Cupriavidus metallidurans CH34: one gene and its partner. Each later gene encodes a partner of the first gene's protein in a complex. Links are inferred from orthologs where the notes say so. Each region holds a gene or a part of one and is shown on either strand. Other genes may lie near its edges.

Region 1 (10,041 bases):
GCGGTATGGCGACCGCTCGTCGAACTCAGCACATCCCCCTTGAAGTCGATCACCGCGTAGAGAATCAGTGCAACGATGGCGAGGGTAAGAAAGCGGAAGAAGATCTTCCAGCGTCGCGCCGAGCGCTGCTCGCGCAGGGAGGCCATCAGCACCTTCTCGAGCACGTCGCGCTCCCAGCCGCCACTACCACTGCCACCACCGCTGCCGCTGCTGCCACCAACCGGACCGCCCTTGCCTGCCAGGCGGGCGCGCCGCTCGTCGGCTTCGCGCTTGGCCGCGTCGTCGCCAGCCTGCAGTTCCCGCTCCAGCGGGAATTCGGCGTGCTTTGCCGTCTCCAGCTTGCTGTCGTCGCCCGCGCGCTCTTGCGGTTGACCCGGTTCGTTCGGCGGATTTTGCTGTTCTGTCATGCGAATGGACTCGATAAAGTCAGATGACGTCCCGCTCCGCCTTACTCGGCGTCGAGCGGGAAAAATGGGGGTTCAGGCAACCAGAAGACCGCGCCCTCGCGCTCCTCGATCCGGAGCTTGGCGAGCGCGGCCCCCTTGCACGGGCCACCCACGCACAAGCCGGTGTCCGGCGCGTAGGTCGCGCCATGTGTAGCGCACATCAAGTATAAGCCCGCACTATCGAAAAACTGGCCTTCCTGCCAGTCCAGTTCCATCGGCACATGGGCGCACTGATTCAGATAGCCGTGCGCGGCGCCGTCGTATCGCACGACGAACGCGCCGATCTCCCGCGTGTTGAGACGCACGGCAAAGCGCACACCTGCGCCACCGTCGACCAGTTCCTCTGCCGCGCAAAGGCGCCGCGGTTCCAGCGATGCTTCAGGCATGAGCGAGCAGCCAGGCCTGCAGGTCGGAAATCGACGTTGCGCAATGCACAGGCGACATCTCACGCAGCGATTCCGCCGGATGCGCGCCGTAGGTGACGCCAAGCCCCTGCGCGCCAGCGTTGATGGCCATCTGCAGGTCGTGGGTCGTGTCGCCGATCATCACGGTCCTACCGATATCCTGGCCAAGTTCGCGCGTCAGTTCGTGGAGCATGGCCGGATGCGGCTTCGAGAACGTCTCGTCGGCGCAGCGCGTAGCATCGAACAGCTTGCCGATGCCAGTTGCCGCCAGGGCACGTTCGAGTCCGACTCGGGTCTTGCCGGTGGCCACGCCCAGGAAGTAATGCTCGGCGTGAAGCGCCTCGAGCATGTCGAGCACGCCCGGAAACAGCACCAGTTCGGCGTCACGCGTCAGGAAGTGATAGCGGTAGCGTTCCGCCAGACGCGGATAGTCGGCGGGATCGAGCGTCGGCACTGCATACGAGAGCGCGTCTTTCAGGCCGAGTCCGATTACATGGCTGGCCGCGCTGTCATCCGGCACTGGCAGTCCCAGGTCACGGCTGGCGAGCTGTATGCATTTGGCGATGGTCGGGGTGGAATCCATCAGGGTTCCATCCCAGTCGAAGACGATCAGGTCGAAGCGCTGCCTGGCCATTGCGGTCCTTGTTGGATACTGAAAGTGTGTGAGCGCTAACAGCGATGGTGCGTACGGATCAGTCCGCGTCGCGCGCTGGTCGCCCTTGCCGCAATTGTTGCAGAAATTCAACACACTCGGCAGGCAATGGCGCGGACACTGTCATCGGCGCGCCGGTGACCGGATGTGTCAGCGTGAGCCGGTGCGCATGCAGGAACATGCGTTTCAGCCCCGGCTTGGTGCCGCTGCGAGAAAGCGCCTTATTGAGCGCAAAATCGCCATATTTATCATCACCAACGATCGGGAAGCCAATCGATTGCAGATGCACGCGAATCTGGTGCGTCCGCCCGGTCTTCAGTTCGGCCTCCAGCAACGTGTAGCCATCGAAGGCCTCCATGCGATTGAAGACCGTATGTGACGCCAACCCGTCCGCCTGCACACGCACGCGGCGTTCGCCGTCCGGCGTGCTGTATTTATATAGAGGTAGCTTCACATGCTGGCGCGTGTTCGGAAACTCGCCCGCCACGCAGGCGAAATACCGCTTGTCCATGCCGTTGCCACGAATCTGCTCGTGCAGGTGCACCAGCACGGAACGCTTCTTCGCCAGCACCAAAATTCCGGACGTTTCCCGATCGAGCCGGTGGACCAGCTCGAGGAACTTCGCCTCCGGCCTGGCGCGGCGTAGCTGTTCGATCACACCGAAGGCCACCCCAGACCCGCCATGCACGGCCACGCCGGCCGGCTTGTCGATCACGAGCAGCGCGGCATCCTCAAAAAGCACAGGAAACTCGCCGGCGGGCACGAAACCACCGGTCGGGGCAGCCTTCTCCGCCACGCGCATCGGCGGGATACGCACCACATCCCCGTTCTGCAGCCGATAAGTGGCGTCGACCCGACCTTTGTTGACGCGCACTTCGCCCGAGCGCAACACGCGATAAATGTGGCTTTTGGGCACGCCCTTGGCCACCTTCAACAGGAAGTTGTCGATGCGCTGCCCTTCCGAACTTTCGTCGACTGTCACGTACGCCACTTGGAGCCCGCTGGGGCGCGATTGCGGCTCCGTTGCAATTTGATGGCGTAACTCATTCATTTTCAATATAATTTCCCGGCCGTTACCGGCCAAAGACCGGAAACGCACGACCTGTGTAAGCGAGGTTTGGCGCGAGCCCTGAAAACCTGCCCGGATTTGCCAGCCATTTTTCGCGGCGCATCGGGCAGGAACATGCGGGACACCCAACAGATTGAATTGGGTAGTCCCACCAGTATCCGCGCAAGATTTCGCATTTTACACTTCGGGTTGCCATCGACCCGGCCCGTCCCCCGCTTATTGCGTACCCCGCAAGCGCCGGACAGGCGAATGGTGGCAATCAGCAGCACGCACGCGCCGCGCCGGCACGCAGGAAGTTGCCCAGAGGTAACTTCGGCATCGAACCGGTCGACACGTGGAAACTGAGTGTTCAGGTAGAAAAGAATTCAATGTGGATGCCCGCCATCGGGCATCCACATCGGTGAGAGAAGACCGCCCGCACCGGGAATCGGTGCCGGCCCGGCAGGCCAGCCTGCCAACCGACCTGCAAATCGGCCGCGATCCGGCGTGGTTCATAACACCCGGATCGTCTGGCGCCCTGACGTAGAACGCCAAGAAGCAGTGGCGCGCCCGCCAGCACACAGGTCGGATTGGTATCGGCATGCGCACGCCGCGTCCGGATAACTTGCTCTTTGACGCGTCTTGGCCACCCCGGCCCGGCTGCGAGGGGAAACGAAAGCCTGTGCCGCCGGCACGGCGTACACGTCCCCCCGCCCCCGGCCAGCCGGTATCCGCCAGAGGTCGCTGTATCAGGAGCAATATTGCATTGCTCTCCCGACCCAACTGACTGCCCGTCCACAGGGACGGCCAATTCGCCGACAGCTTCTCCTTTCACCCGCGCCCAGCCGGCCGCGTTTTTGCGCGCGCTGGCGTCTTTGGCAATTCTCCCACCCTCGCTCACTTTCCTCGCGTGCTCCCTGGACCGTTGCGGGCATGGCCGATTCATGACATTTGGCACCCGCGGCACTGGAGTGAGGTATTGCGATGAAACGCATGCTGTTTAACGCGACGCAACAGGAAGAACTGCGCGTCGCCATCGTCGATGGTCAGAAACTGATCGACATCGACATCGAAACTGCCGGGCGCGAACAGCGCAAAGGCAACATCTACAAGGGTGTCATCACCCGGATCGAACCCTCGCTGGAAGCGTGCTTCGTCAACTACGGCGAAGAGCGCCATGGCTTCCTGCCGTTCAAGGAAGTGGCGCGCGCCTTCTTCAAGGACGGCGTGGACGTGCGCAACGCGCGCATCCAGGACGCCCTGCACGAAGGCCAGGAACTGATCGTCCAGGTTGAGAAGGAAGAGCGCGGCAACAAGGGCGCAGCCCTGACCACGTTCATCTCGCTTGCCGGCCGCTACCTGGTGCTGATGCCGAACAACCCGCGCGGTGGTGGCGTTTCGCGCCGCATCGAGGGCGAAGACCGCCAGGAACTGCGCGAGACGATGGCGCAGCTCCAGGTGCCGGAAGGCATGAGCATCATCGCGCGCACCGCCGGTATCGGCCGTGCCGCCGAAGAACTGCAGTGGGACCTGAACTACCTGTTGCAGCTGTGGAAGGCCATCGACGGCGCCGCCGGCGACAACAAGGCCCCGCTGCTGATCTATCTGGAATCCAGCCTCGTGATCCGCGCGATCCGCGACTACTTCCAGCCCGATATCGGCGAAATCCTGATCGATACCGACGAGATTTATGAGCAGGCCCGCGCCTTCATGAGCGTGGTCATGCCGGACAACATGAGTCGCGTGAAGAAGTACCGCGACGACGTGCCGCTCTTCTCGCGCTTCCAGATCGAGCACCAGATCGAATCGGCCTACTCCCGCATGGTGATGCTGCCGTCGGGTGGTGCCATCGTGATCGACCACACCGAAGCCCTCGTTTCCGTCGACGTGAACTCGGCCCGCGCCACCAAGGGTGCGGACATCGAGGAAACCGCGCTGCGCACCAACCTGGAAGCGGCCGACGAAATCGCCCGCCAGCTGCGCCTGCGCGACCTTGGCGGCCTGATCGTGATCGACTTCATCGACATGGAGTCCGGCAAGGCCCAGAAGGATGTGGAAACGCGCCTGAAGGATGCGCTGCGCCACGACCGCGCCCGCGTGCAGATGGGCAAGATCAGTCGTTTCGGCCTGATGGAGCTGTCGCGCCAGCGCCTGCGTCCGTCCCTGTCCGAAGGCTCGCATATCACCTGCCCGCGCTGCAACGGCACGGGCCACATCCGCGATACCGAATCGTCCGCCCTGCAGGTGCTGCGCATCATCCAGGAAGAGGCGATGAAGGAAAACACGGCCGCCATCCACTGCCAGGTGCCGGTGGAAGTGGCCGCTTTCCTGCTGAACGAAAAGCGTCAGGAAATCAACCTGATCGAGTTGCGCTTCAAGGTCAACGTGCTGCTGATCCCGAACAAGCACCTCGAAACGCCGCATTACAAGCTCGAGCGCCTGCGCCACGACGATCCGCGCCTGGAAGAATCGACCGCCAGCTACCGCATGGCCGAGGCTGCCGCCAAGGAACTCGAGGCCGACACGAGCTACAGCAGCCGCAAGAAGGAAGAAACGCGTCCGCGTCAGGAAGCGGCCGTCAAGGGCATCACGCCCGACGCGCCGGCTCCGGTTTCGGTGCCGCGCCCTGAGCGCGTGCGCCCGGAGGCGCCTGCGGCGCGCCCCGCACCGGCAACCCAGCCGGTGGCCAGCGGCGGTTTCATTGCCTGGCTCAAGGGCCTGTTCGGCGCCAAGCCGGCCACGCCGCCCGAGGCACCGGCAAAGCCGGCAGCCGAAACCCCGTCGCGCGGTGGTGAAGGCCGCCGCGAGCGCGGTCAACGCGGCGAAGGCCGTGGTGAAGGCCGTGAGGGACGCGAAGGTCGTGAAGGTCGCGAGGGCCGTGGCCAGCGCGGCGAGCGTGGCGAACAGCGCGGTGACCGTCAGGGTCGTGGCCAGCGTGGTGAACGCAGCGAGCAGCAACGCGGCGAACAACGTGAGCAGCGTGAGCCGCGTGAGCAACGTGGCGAACGCCCTGCACGCGCGCCTCGCGAAGGCCAGGCCACCCCGGCAATCGCCCAGCCGGAACGTGCCGAGGCACGCCAGGAAGGCCGCCGCGAGCGCAGCCAGGAACGCCGCGAGCGTCAGCGCGAGCGTCAACGCGAGCGCAATGAGGCCCGCGAGACCGATGAGGCACTGAGCACCGAAGCGCCGCAGTTGGCCGTCGGCGCCGCCCAGGTAGCGCCAGTCGCCGCAGCCGCCGCAGCCGCCGCAGCCGCCGCAATGGTCGCCGTGACCACGGAAGCAGACACCACAGAACTGCCGGCTGGCGTGGAAGGTGCCGAGACCGGTGAAGGCGAAGAACGCCGTCGCCGCAATCGTCGCGGCCGCAACCGCTATCGCCGCGACCGTGATGACACTGCGCAAAATGCCGAAGGTATTGACGGCGACGAAGCCAATCTGGCCGAAGTCAGCGCAGGCGTGACGGAATCGGAATCTGAGTCGACTGGCTTCCAGCCCGCTGTTGCCGAGGCCGATGAAAGCGTCAAGGCTGTCGAAACGGCCGTGGCGGTGACGCCGGCGGAAGTGGCCCCAGCAGCACCGGTCGCTCCGGTAGCCCCGGTGGCATCCGAGCCCGTCTTCGCAGCCGTGGCCGAGCCGCAAGCGGCGCCGGTAGTGACGCCCGCTCCGGTCGAGACTGCGCCGGTGGTAGCCGCTCCCGTGGCAGCTGCTCCGGTGATTTCGGAACCTGTCATCGCCACGCCGGACGTCGCGCCGGCCCCGGTTGCAGCCCCGGTTGCAGCCCCGGTTGCAGCCCCGGTTGCAGCCCCGGTTGCAGCCGTGGTGGAAACCGTGGCAGTCGTATCGGCCGCAACGCAGGTGACCGCCGCGCCAAGCGCCGAGAACCTGGAGCCGATGCTGGCTGCGGCTGGCCTGGAGTGGGTCCGTACGGACGGCGACAAGCACCGCGCCGCACAGGAAGCCGCTTCGCAGATCGTGCCGGCACCGCGCGTGCCGCGTGAGCGCAAGCCGCTACCGCCGCTGCCGGAAGGCCCGATGGTTCTGGTCGAGACCGGTGGCGTACAGCAAGCCGCTGCACAGCAACAGCAGCAACAGCAGTAATTGCCTCGCGCGCTGACCGCGCGCCGGCAAGGGGAAAGGGGACGGCCAGAAGCCGTCCCCTTTTTTTGTTTGCGGATTGATTGACTTGCTGCAATGCCGCAAGCTGTATTGCAGCTGCCTCGGGCAAACTGTGACCCTATGGCAATAATGTCATCCACGATGCCCGATGCCGCTCGGCTAGAATGGCTGACAGAAAGGCCTCCCTGGCGCCCGCGCGCCGAAGAGCCTCCGTCCTCACCCTGGCCATGACCGATACCGTCATCCCCATTCTCGACCTGCGCGACCATCGATACCGTTCGATGGTGCCGAGCATTCCTTCGCACCTGGTTGCGCCGAACGGACTCGTCGCCGATACACGCGGCCGGCCGCTGCATGACCTGCGTATCTCGGTCACTGACCGCTGCAACTTCCGCTGCGTGTACTGCATGCCGAAGGAAGTGTTCGACAAGGACTACACGTTCCTGCCCCACTCCGAGTTGCTGAGCTTCGAAGAGATCGAGCGCACCGCGCGCATTTTCGTCTCGCAGGGTGTGGAGAAGATTCGTTTGACCGGCGGCGAACCGCTACTGCGCAAGAACATCGAGCGACTCGTGGAAATGCTCGCGCGCATCGAAACCGTATCGGGCAAGCCGCTGGACCTGACGCTGACCACCAACGCATCACTGCTCGCACGCAAGGCGCAGTCATTGCGCGACGCCGGACTGTCCCGCATCAGCGTGAGCCTTGATGCCATTGACGACGCGATCTTCCGCAAGATGAACGACGTCGACTATGCCGTGCGCGACGTGCTCCACGGCATCGAAGTGGCGCAAGCCGTCGGGCTGGCGCCGATCAAGGTCAACATGGTGGTCAAGCGTGGCACCAACGACGGCGAAATTGTGCCGTTGGCGCGCCACTTCCGCGGCAGCGGCATCATCATGCGCTTCATCGAGTTCATGGACGTGGGCGCCAGCAACCACTGGCAGATGGGCGAAGTTCTGCCATCGGCCGAAGTCGTGCGCCGGATCGACGAAGTGTTTCCGCTGGACGCTGTGGCCGCCAATTACTCGGGCGAGACCGCAGAGCGTTGGCGCTACCGGGATGGCGGCGGCGAGATCGGCGTGATTTCGAGCGTCACGCAGGCCTTCTGCGGAGACTGCAGCCGCATCCGGCTGTCGACCGAAGGTCGGCTCTATCTGTGCCTGTTCGCCACCGAGGGCTACGACCTGCGCGCCCTGCTGCGCGGTGGGCACAGCGACCTGGAGATCGCCAACGCAATCGCCCAGGTCTGGCAAGGCCGCACCGACAACTATTCCGAACAGCGCAGCGATCCGGCAATTCGCGCGGCACGCGCCGAGCGCAAGATCGAGATGTCCTATATCGGCGGGTGATGCCCTTCCGGGCGCCGCGCCCCAATCCTCGAGATCCATGATTTCACGCGACGACATAACCGGCCTGATCCTGGCCGGCGGCCGAGGCAGCCGCATGGGCGGCACGGACAAGGGCCTGCAACCGCTTCGCGGCGTGCCGATGGCCATGCACACGCTGATGCGCCTTTCCGCGCAGACCGGCGCGGTGCTGATCAACGCCAATCGCAACCTTGCCGCCTATGAATCGTTCGGTGTGCCGGTCGTCACCGACTCCGTGCCCGACTTCGCAGGTCCCCTGGCCGGCATGCTGGCAGGGCTCGAGCAATGCCAGACCGGCTGGATGGTGACGGCGCCTTGCGATTCGCCATTCCTGCCCACGGATCTGGTGCAACGGCTGGCCCAGGCCATCGAGACCGAGGACGCCGAACTGGCGATTCCGGTCACGATCGACGCCGACGGCCGGCGCCAGACCCAGCCCGTGTTCTGCCTGATGCCGGCCTCGGCCATCGACAGCCTGGTCGCCTATCTGAACGGTGGCGGCCGCAAGATCGAGACCTGGGCGGCCAGCCATCGGCTGGTGGAAGTGCCGTTCGACGATGCCGCGGCCTTCGCCAATATCAACACGCTCGACGAACTGCACATGCACGAAAGCGAGAAGCGCGCGGGTTAGACTTCCAGCCTACGCTCAAGACCTCGCCTTCCGAGTACACGCGCGCCGTCCACTGTTTCTGTTCAGACTGTCACGCGCGCCACCAGACTACGCCATGCCTTCGCTTCAATCCGTCATCTCCTGCCTGTCAGACTACGACCCCTCCGCCCTGCCCGTGGCGAAGGCCAACGCCATCATTGGCGATGTGATCGAGCCTGTTGGCGGCATCGAACAACTGGCGATCCGCACCGCACTCGATCGCGTGCTGGCCGAGGATGTGATCTCGTCGATCGACGTGCCGGCGCATGACAACTCCGCGATGGACGGCTACGCGTTCAGCAGCGCGGCGCTGGCCGACGCCGGGAGCGACGTGGTGCTTCAGGTCATCGGTACGGCCTACGCCGGCAATGCGCTTGGTAGCCCGGCAGGCCCGGGGCAAGCCGTGCGGATCATGACCGGCGCGGTCATGCCCGACGGTTGCGATACGGTGGTGCCTCAGGAATTTGTTGAGATCCAGGCCGGTGGCAACCAGATCCGTTTCGCGGCTGATGCCGTGCGCGCCGGCGACAACCGCCGGCTGCGTGGCGAGGATCTGGCCAGCGGGCAGGCCGCGCTTGCTGCGGGCCGCATCCTTCAGCCAGCGGATATCGGCCTGCTGGCCTCGCTTGGTGTGGCCGAAGTCAAAGTGCGCCGTCGCCTGCGCGTGGCCTTCTTCTCCACCGGCGACGAGCTCCGCTCGATCGGCGAGGTACTGGACCCGGGCTGCGTCTACGACTCGAACCGCTACACGCTGCACGGTATGCTGCGCCGTCTCAATGTCGACCTGATCGACATGGGCGTGGTCCGGGACGACCCGGAAGCACTGGAAGCCGCGTTCCGCAGCGCTTGCGAGAATGCCGACGCGATCATCACGTCAGGCGGCGTTTCCGTCGGAGAAGCGGACTACACCAAGCAGATCATGGCGCAACTGGGCGACGTCACCTTCTGGAAGATCGCAATGCGCCCCGGCCGCCCGATGGCATTTGGACGCATCACGTCGAATGGCCGCGAAGCACTGTTGTTCGGCCTGCCAGGCAATCCGGTGGCCGTGATGGTCACGTTCTACCATTTCGTGCGGGCAGCGCTGCATCGATTGATGGGTGCCAAGGTCGCCCCACTCCCGCTGATGCGCGTGCGCAGCGCCGGAACCATTCGCAAGAAACCGGGCCGTACCGAATACCAGCGAGGCATTCTCGCCCCCGGTGCCGATGGCACGCTGGAAGTCCGCGTCACAGGCCAGCAGGGCTCAGGGGTGTTGCGGTCCATGAGCGAAGCCAACTGCTTTATCGTGCTCGCGCATGAACAAGGCACCGTGGAAGCGGGGGAAAGCGTCGAAATCATGCTTTTCGACGGATT
Region 2 (9,360 bases), 1.6 Mb from region 1 along the record:
GGTCCAGGCATTGACCTTGGCCTTGTACAGTTCGGTCGTCGTCAGCATCTGGCGGAAGTTCGTCAGCTTGTCATCCCGATCGAAATCGGCCGCGTAAGAATACTCGCCGAGCGGCTGCTTCGAATAGAACCAGCGGGTTGTCCCGTCATCGAGCTTGTAGACATCGGTGGGTTTGCCGAATGCGGCCTGTACGGCGCTCTGCGGTTGGCCGATGAGCTTGAGTCCGGAGTCGACCGGGGCAAGGACGGTGCAGGCGCCCAAGGCGAGGGTGGCCAGGACGGCCCACAGAATTTGAAGCAGATGGCGGCTGCCACGCTGGTAACGGGAGGTCATGGCTTCAGGCTTGGCACATGGTGGATGCGAGTGGCGGCAGTTTAGCCGCACCGGTCGCTTCGTGTGAATGCCACGTTGCTTCTTTCAGATTCGTCTGCCTAGTCGCAACAAACTTCGCCGATCTAGTGGCATCTGGCGACGATCGATGAAGATTGCCGGTCCGGGCGCATCTGCCTTAACATCGCTCGCTTTGCTGGGTAACTGAGGAAGGCGATGGCCTGGATTCGAGGGAACAGATTGCGCGTCTGGATGGCTGCTGCGCTGTTTTGCGCGGCGGCAGCAGCGCAGGCGCAGACTGGCGCGCCAATCCGCCTGGGCATGATCGATGGCCTGTCCGGCCCCTTCGCCAACGCTGGCGAGGCCGTAGTGCGCAACCTGCGTATCGCCATCGAGCGCGTCAACGCTAGCGGCGGCGTCAAGCTCCCCGACGGGCCGCATCCGTTCGAACTGGTTACGTTCGATAGCAAGGGCAATGTCGATGAAAGCCTGATCCAGTTCCGCAGTCTGGTCGACAAGCGCATTCCGTTTGTGCTGCAGGGGAACAGCTCGGCCGTGGCCAGCGCGCTCGTAGGGGCAATCAACCGTCAGAACGCACGCCAGCCCGATGCCCGCGTGCTGTTCCTGAACTATTCGGCCGTTGATCCATCGCTGACCAACGAGAACTGCAGCTTCTGGCATTTCCGTTTTGACGCCAGCGCGGATATGCGAATGCAAGCGTTGACCGAGGCCATCCGAAGCGAGCGTTCGGTGCGCAAGGTCTACCTGATCGACCAGGACTACAGCTTCGGCCATCAGGTGGCGCGTTCGGCGCGTGAAATGCTGGCGACAAAGCGTCCGGATATCCAGATCGTCGGCGACGAGTTCCATCCGATCGGCAAGATCAAGGATTTCGCGCCGTATATCGCCAAGATCAAGGCGAGCGGCGCCGACGCGGTGATCACCGGCAACTGGGGCAATGATCTGACGCTGATGGTGAAGGCCGCGCGCGAGGGTGGCCTGAATGCGCGCTTCTACACGTTTTATGGCAACGGGCTCGGTGCGCCGGCAGCGATGGGTGACGCGGGTGTGGGCCGGGTGCTGGCCGTGGCGGAATGGCACCCGAACGTAGGCGGGGCGGCATCCGATGCGTTCTACCAGTCGTTCCGGGCGCGCTATCCGGATCCCAGGGATGACTATGTGCATCTACGCATGCAGATGATGGTGGAGATGCTGGCGCGGGCTATCGAGCGCGCTGGTTCTACCGACGCCGTAGCCGTGGGCTACGCGCTCGAGGACATGCGTTTCACCAACGCGTTTCACGAGGCCACCGTGCGGGCGGAAGACCACCAGGTCCTCCAGCCGCTTTATGTCTCGGTCATGGCGAAGCGGGGTGGCGATGTCCGCTTCGACAATGAAGGCTCCGGCTACGGATTCCGCACGATAAAGAAGCTCAAGACCGCCCAGACCACACTGCCGACCACGTGCCGTATGGAGCGCCCGCCGCGCAATTGAAGCGGGCCCCGCCACGGACTTCGCCACAGGCGGGAATTCGGCTATAATGCGCGGCTGTCGTCCTCAAGCCACCCGGCTGGATGGCGACAGATGCCTCAAGTCATTCAGGCACGACGCAGGTGGCGCATCCCGCGCTGCAGCGTTCGCAAGTGAAAGGAAATCATCATGGCAACTGCCAATATCAACAAGTCCGAGATCATCGCGAAGTTCGCTCGCGGCACCAACGACACGGGCAGCCCCGAAGTTCAGGTCGCTCTGTTGACGACCCGTATCAACGAACTGACCCCGCACTTCAAGGCCAACATGAAGGATCACCACAGCCGCCGCGGTCTGCTGCGCATGGTGAGCCGTCGCCGTCGCCTGCTGGACTACCTCAAGGCCAGCGATGCCGATCGTTACCGCGCCCTGATCGAAGCCCTGGGCCTGCGTAAGTAAGGTCTGCGGATGGCAGCACGAATCCTGCGGAAGTTGCACGCGCACGATTTCACGTGAGGCCGCAATGCCTGCGTCAGCACTGCTGAGGCAGGCATTTTGCTTTTCTGGTCCAGTGATTGATGCGCTGGGCCAAGGTTGATAGTGATGTTTGCTTCACTCGAAAGTCGGGCGTTGATGCCCGGCGCCGTTGCGCCAAGTCGCGCGACGGAGTAAGTTACCTCGCTCTTTATCGCGCATTTTTGCGCATTGACACTGGAGTCGGCACCAAGGAAACGGGGTTTTGTGTCATTCCATCGCGGGTTGCATCGTCCACGTGCCTTCACGGACGGTGGCGCGATGGAATGGCATAGCACTTCCCTGGGACTGCGGACCGGATTACCTCCGGCAGTTCGCCTGCCGCTGCGAGCGCAGGCGTCGCCGATCGTGCATGTGTGCGGCCGGCAAGCATGAAATCAAGGAACGCTCATGACCATGTTCAACAAGATCGTCAAGGAATTCCAGTGGGGCCAGCACACGGTCCGCATGGAAACCGGCGAAATCGCGCGCCAGGCATCTGGCGCCGTGATCGTCGACGTGGAAGACACCGTGGTGCTGGCCACCGTGGTGGCAGCCAAGAGCCCGAAGGCGGGTCAGGACTTCTTCCCGCTGACCGTCGACTACATCGAGAAGACCTACGCTGCTGGCAAGATCCCCGGTGGCTTCTTCAAGCGTGAAGGCCGTCCGTCGGAAAACGAGACGCTGACCTCGCGCCTGATCGACCGTCCGCTGCGTCCGCTGTTCCCGGAAGGTTTCTACAACGACGTGCAGGTGGTGATCCACGTGCTGTCGATCAACCCGGAAATCCCGGCTGACATCCCCGCGCTGATCGCTTCGTCGGCTGCGCTGGCCGTTTCGGGTATCCCGTTCAACGGTCCGGTTGGCGCTGCCCGCGTCGGCTACAAGGACGGCCAGTACCTGCTGAACCCGACCCGCGCGCAAATCGCCGCGTCGGATCTGGACCTGGTGGTCGCCGGTACCGAACGTGCCGTGCTGATGGTGGAATCGGAAGCCCACCAACTGTCGGAAGACGTGATGCTCGGCGCCGTGGTGTACGGTCACGAGCAAATGCAGATCGCGATCAACGCAATCCACGACCTGGTGCGCGAAGGCGGCAAGCCCGAGTGGGACTGGGCTCCGGCTCCGAAGAATGAAGCGCTGATCGCCAAGGTTAGCGAGATTGGCCTGCCGCTGCTGCAGCAAGCCTACCAACTGCGTCAGAAGTCGGCGCGCAGCACCAAGCTCAAGGAAATCTACGCAACGGTGCAGGCCCAACTGGCCGAGGCCGGCGTGGAAGCCGACAAGGTGGAAGTGGGCAACGTCCTGTTCGACCTCGAGGCGAAGATCGTGCGCGGCCAGATCCTGGCTGGCGAGCCGCGTATCGACGGCCGCGACACGCGCACCGTGCGCCCGATCGAAATCCGTTCGTCGGTGCTGCCGCGCGCGCACGGCTCGGCGCTGTTCACCCGTGGTGAAACGCAGGCACTCGTGGTGGCCACGCTCGGCACCAAGAGCGATGAGCAGATCATCGACGCACTGGCCGGCGAGTACCGCGATCGCTTCATGCTCCACTACAACATGCCTCCGTTCGCCACCGGCGAAACGGGTCGCGTTGGTAGCCCGAAGCGTCGTGAAATCGGTCACGGCCGTCTGGCCAAGCGCGCGCTGATCCCGGTGCTGCCGAAGGACGACGAGTTCGCGTACACGATCCGTCTGGTGTCGGAAATCACCGAATCGAACGGTTCGTCGTCGATGGCTTCGGTCTGCGGCGGCTGCCTGGCGCTGATGGATGCTGGCGTTCCGGTGAAGGCGCACGTGGCCGGCGTGGCCATGGGCCTGATCCTGGAGGGCAACAAGTTTGCCGTGCTGACCGACATCCTCGGTGACGAGGATCACCTCGGCGACATGGACTTCAAGGTGGCCGGTACCGACGCGGGCATTACCGCGCTGCAGATGGACATCAAGGTCCAGGGCATCACCAAGGAAATCATGCAGGTGGCGCTGGCCCAGGCCCGCGAAGGCCGCATGCACATCCTCGGCGCGATGCAAGGCGCAATGGGTCACGCTCGCACCGAACTGTCGGCGCACGCTCCGCGCATGATCACGATGAAGATCCATCCGGACAAGATCCGCGAAGTGATCGGCAAGGGCGGCTCGACGATCCAAGCACTGACCAAGGAAACCGGCACGACCATCGACATCCAGGAAGACGGCACGATCACGATCGCGTCGACGTCGACCGACGGCATGGCCGAAGCCAAGCGCCGCATCGAAGGCATCACCGCGGAAGCCGAAGTGGGCAAGATCTACGCCGGTACCGTGCTGAAGCTGCTGGACTTTGGCGCCATCGTCAACATCCTGCCGGGCAAGGACGGTCTGCTGCATATCTCCGAGATCGTCAACGAGCGCGTCAAGGACATCAAGGACTGGCTCAAGGAAGGCCAACAGGTTCGCGTCAAGCTGATCCAGGCCGATGAAAAGGGTCGTCTGCGTCTGTCCCTGAAGGCAGCGCTGGCCGAAGAGGGCGGCAGCATCAGCCCGATCGCGCAAGGCGATGCACCGGCCGCGGCACCTGCCGCCCCGGCATCGCCCGATCAGCAGCAGTAAGCTGACGGCGAACGCGGTCACCGCGTAGCACCCATGAAAGCGGCTGGCGATGTCCAGCCGCTTTTTTGTTTACACTGCCGGTCAGTTCGCTATCCGGTTCGCCTGCGACACGTGCGTCAGCAACGCCATCGCGCGCGATGCAATCCAAGACATTAATGAGGAGTCATCATGAAAGCCATCGAGATCCGTGAATACGGCGCCCCCGAAGTCCTGCAGGAAACGCAGCGTCCCGATCCGGAGCCGAAGGCCGGTGAAATCCTGATTCGTGTGGCGGCTGCTGGCATCAACCGTCCCGATGTGTTCCAGCGCACCGGCAACTATCCGGTGCCGCCCGGTGCGTCGGATCTTCCTGGTCTCGAGGTCGCAGGTGTGGTCGTTGGGGGAGACCTTTCGCATCCCGCCAATCGCTTCGGCCTGAAAGCTGGCGACCGTGTCTGCGCGTTGGTGCAGGGCGGTGGTTACGCCGAGCTGTGCACGGCGCCGATCGAGCAATGCCTGCCGGTACCCGAGGGCCTCACCGATATCGAAGCGGCTGCGCTACCCGAGACGTTCTTCACGGTGTGGAGCAACGTGTTCGATCGTGGTCAGCTTGGCAAGGGTCCGCGTGGCGCGGCCGAAACGCTGCTGATCCAGGGTGGGTCTAGCGGCATCGGTACCACGGCAATCCAGATCGCCAAGGCACTTGGCTTCAAGGTCTTCGTGACGGCCGGCAGCGATGACAAGTGCAAGGCGTGCGAGTCGCTCGGCGCGGATCGCGCGATCAACTACAAGACGCAGGATTTCGTGGCCGAAGTGAAGGCGCTGACCGAAGGGAAGGGCGTCGACGTGATCCTCGATATGGTGGCGGGGTCCTATCTCGCGCGTGAACTGTCGTGCATCGCCGATGACGGCCGCATCGTGATCATCGCGCTGCTTGGTGGCGGCAAGGCGGAAATTCCCCTTGGCGACATCCTGCGTCGACGCATTACCATCACCGGTTCCACGCTGCGCCCGCGTCCGGCTTCATTCAAGGGCGCCATTGCGCAGGCGCTGCATCAGAACGTCTGGCCGCTGCTGGCATCGGGCAAGATCAAGCCCGTGATCCACAAGGTGTTCCCCGCAGCACAGGCCGCGGATGCGCATCGCCTGATGGAGTCGAGCGAGCATATCGGCAAGATCGTACTGACCTGGTAAGCCATGCTTCTTGCTGTGGGCCCGTGATCACTGGCGGGTCCGGGATTACCTGCGATTGCCCGCACATGCTGGCGGGCCCCTCCTGACCACGCTACAATAGCCGGTTTGATTTAAAGAGGGGACCCTTGTGAGACAAAAGCTGGTCATCGGCAATTGGAAGATGCATGGCAGCCTGGCCGCCAACGCGGCGCTGCTTGAGGGTATCAAGGCTGCGCCTGCGCGCGCGAAGCTGGCGGTCTGCGCGCCGTTCCCCTATCTTGCCCAGTGCCAGACGCTGTTGTCCGGTTCCCAGGTTGCCTGGGGTGCTCAGGATGTGTCGTCCGAGGCCCGTGGTGCCTTCACCGGTGAAGTAGCTGCCTCGATGCTGGGTGAGTTTGGTTGCGGCTATGCGCTCGTCGGCCATTCAGAGCGTCGTACCTACCATGGTGAAACCGACGCGGTAGTGGCTGCCAAGGCACTGCGCGCGCTGGAATTCGACATTGTTCCGGTGGTCTGTGTTGGAGAGACGCTGGCCGAGCGCGAAGCCGGTCAGACCGAAGCCGTGGTTGGTCGTCAGTTGCAGGCTGTACTCGATGCGTTGTCTATCGAGCAACTGGGTCGCATTGTTCTGGCCTATGAGCCCGTCTGGGCGATCGGTACGGGCAAGACGGCCACGAGCGCGCAGGCCCAGGAAGTTCATGCGGCGCTACGTGCGCGGGTCACGGCGAAGGATGCCGGTGTTGCAGCACGCATGGCCATTCTGTATGGCGGTAGCGTCAAGCCCGACAATGCAGCTGAATTGTTTTCCATGTCCGATATTGACGGGGGGCTTATTGGTGGCGCCTCCCTGAAGGCGGATGATTTCCTCGCGATCGGCAACGCCTGAATGCCGGACGCGACTGTCTGATCAGGCAAGTTCGAAACGACTTTAACCAAATGGCAATCTTCAAGACTTTGTTGGTAATCGTGCAGGTCCTGTCCGCGCTCGGCGTGATTGGTCTTGTTCTGCTGCAGCACGGCAAGGGTGCCGATGTCGGTGCGGCGTTCGGATCGGGCGCCTCTGGCAGTCTGTTCGGCGCTACCGGATCGGCGAACTTCCTGTCACGTACCACGGCCGTTCTGGCGGCACTGTTCTTCTGCTGCACCCTGGGTCTGACGCTGCTGGGCAACTACAAGCCCTCGGCATCCCTGGGCGTGATGGGCGCGGCGCAGCAGTCGGCGCCGGCCGCTGCGGCACCTGCTTCCGCGCCTGCAGCAGCTGCAGCATCGGCCTCCGCGCCGGCGGCTCCGGCCGTGCCGAAGTAATTGCAATAATTGAACAGTGTGTCCACGGATTCCTGATTTTATTTGCAGTTGTGCATTGAACAAATCGGGAATCCTAGTTAGAATGCAGGGCTTGAAACGATTCCCCAGCGACGGGGCGAAAGCCGAAGGACAAACTCCTCGGCAGACGTTCCAGAGGGTATAAAAACCCAGCGCAAGGCAACATTGTTTCTCCCCCAGCCGACGTGGTGAAATTGGTAGACACGCTATCTTGAGGGGGTAGTGGCGAAAGCTGTGCGAGTTCGAGTCTCGCCGTCGGCACCAAACAACTTGATCGGAGTTCGTGTTGCGTATCTTCAAGATGCGTCGACATGTCCTCCGGCAGTCCGCAGGGCGGCGCCGTAGCTATGACGGGATGGCGCTTGGGGTGGGCAACAGGACGCCGCTATAGCTGGTGCTGTTGACAACATTCCAGATAAGGCTGGCCGCATCTTGACTCTCGAAGCCTACTTCCCCGTCCTCATCTTCATCGTCTTTGGCGTCGTGCTCGGTGTGGCACTGATGGCCATCGGTCGAATTCTCGGTCCCTACAAGCCTGACGCAGCGAAGCTGTCGCCGTACGAGTGCGGCTTCGAAGCGTTCGAGGATGCGCGCATGAAGTTCGACGTGCGCTACTACCTCATCGCCATCCTGTTTATCCTGTTCGATCTCGAAACTGCCTTCCTGTTTCCGTGGGGCGTCGCCCTCAAGGACATCGGTTGGCCGGGATTCATCGCCATGGGCGTGTTTCTGCTGGAATTCATCGTGGGCTTCGTCTACATCTGGAAAAAGGGCGCGCTCGATTGGGAGTGATGTGAAATGGCAATCGAAGGCGTTCTCAACGAAGGCTTTGTCACGACGACCGCTGACAAGCTGATCAATTGGACCCGTACGGGTTCCCTGTGGCCCATGACGTTCGGTCTGGCCTGCTGTGCAGTGGAAATGATGCACGCCGGCGCCGCGCGTTACGACATGGACCGTTTCGGTGTGATTTTCCGCCCGTCGCCGCGTCAGTCCGACGTGATGATCGTGGCAGGCACGCTGTGCAACAAGATGGCCCCCGCGCTGCGCAAGGTGTACGACCAGATGGCCGAACCGCGCTGGGTGATCTCGATGGGGTCGTGCGCCAACGGCGGCGGCTACTATCACTACTCATATTCGGTGGTGCGTGGCTGCGACCGCATCGTGCCGGTCGACATCTATGTTCCGGGCTGCCCGCCGACGGCGGAAGCGCTGATCTACGGCGTGATCCAGCTCCAGAACAAGATCAAGCGTACCAATACTATCGCGCGCAAGGGCTGATATGGCGAACCTGGATACCCTCAAGGCTGCGCTCGAAAAGGTCCTCGGCAAGCGCGTGCAGAACCTGATCGAGGCCACCGGCGAACTGACGCTGATCGTCAAGGCCGCCGACTATCTCGAAGTCGCGCGTCTGCTGCGTGACGATCCCTCGCTGCGTTTCGAACAGCTACTCGACCTGTGCGGCGTGGACTATTCCGACTACGCCGAAGGCGCCTGGGACGGCCTGCGCTTTGCCGCTGTCTCGCAGCTGCTGTCGGTAACGCACAACTGGCGTCTGCGTCTGCGCGTGTTCGCGCCGGACGATGATTTCCCGGTGCTGCCGTCGGTCATCAACGTCTGGAACTCGGTGAACTGGTTCGAGCGCGAAGCGTTCGATTTCTACGGCATCGTGTTCGAAGGCCATCCGGATCTGCGCCGTATCCTGACCGACTACGGTTTCGTCGGCCACCCGTTCCGCAAGGATTTCCCAGTCTCGGGCTACGTCGAAATGCGCTACGACCCGGAACAGAAGCGGGTCATCTACCAGCCGGTGACGATCGAGCCGCGCGAAGTCACGCCGCGCGTGATTCGCGAGGAAAACTACGGCGGCACGCAGCACTGAGATCGCGTCATGGCAGATATCAAGAACTACACCCTCAACTTCGGCCCCCAACACCCTGCAGCGCACGGCGTGCTGCGTCTGGTGCTTGAACTGGACGGCGA

Evidence for each region.
Region 2: the proteins of RMET_RS12240 (region 1) and pnp are in contact, whole or in part, in a cryo-EM structure (PDB 9QH0), measured with the Escherichia coli proteins. The link is inferred for Cupriavidus metallidurans CH34 from one-to-one orthologs.

Annotation. Positions count from the first base shown.
Region 1 is NC_007973.1:2,645,369-2,655,409, forward strand. The notes cover bases 3,176-6,848. They hold RMET_RS12240 (Rne/Rng family ribonuclease), read left to right. Parts: upstream 3,176-3,534; coding sequence 3,535-6,648; downstream 6,649-6,848. Also shown: RMET_RS12220 (S49 family peptidase), read right to left, coding at 1-407; RMET_RS12225 (Rieske (2Fe-2S) protein), read right to left, coding at 449-832; RMET_RS12230 (HAD-IA family hydrolase), read right to left, coding at 825-1,484; RMET_RS12235 (RluA family pseudouridine synthase), read right to left, coding at 1,543-2,553; GTP 3',8-cyclase MoaA, read left to right, coding at 6,894-8,018; molybdenum cofactor guanylyltransferase MobA, read left to right, coding at 8,056-8,667; molybdopterin molybdotransferase MoeA, read left to right, coding at 8,762-10,041. UniProt on the Escherichia coli protein: Endoribonuclease that plays a central role in RNA processing and decay. Required for the maturation of 5S and 16S rRNAs and the majority of tRNAs. Also involved in the degradation of most mRNAs.
Region 2 is NC_007973.1:1,004,738-1,014,097, forward strand. What follows is about bases 2,322-5,313. They hold pnp (polyribonucleotide nucleotidyltransferase), read left to right. Parts: upstream 2,322-2,724; coding sequence 2,725-4,902; downstream 4,903-5,313. Other genes in these bases: RMET_RS04645 (NAD(P)H-quinone oxidoreductase), read left to right, coding at 5,071-5,313. Also shown: RMET_RS04625 (hypothetical protein), read right to left, coding at 1-333; RMET_RS04630 (branched-chain amino acid ABC transporter substrate-binding protein), read left to right, coding at 547-1,824; rpsO (30S ribosomal protein S15), read left to right, coding at 1,990-2,259; more of RMET_RS04645, read left to right, coding at 5,314-6,075; tpiA (triose-phosphate isomerase), read left to right, coding at 6,203-6,940; preprotein translocase subunit SecG, read left to right, coding at 6,991-7,359; RMET_RS04665 (NADH-quinone oxidoreductase subunit A), read left to right, coding at 7,810-8,169; RMET_RS04670 (NuoB/complex I 20 kDa subunit family protein), read left to right, coding at 8,176-8,658; RMET_RS04675 (NADH-quinone oxidoreductase subunit C), read left to right, coding at 8,660-9,259; RMET_RS04680 (NADH-quinone oxidoreductase subunit D), read left to right, coding at 9,269-9,360. UniProt on the Escherichia coli protein: Involved in mRNA degradation. Catalyzes the phosphorolysis of single-stranded polyribonucleotides processively in the 3'- to 5'-direction. Also involved, along with RNase II, in tRNA processing.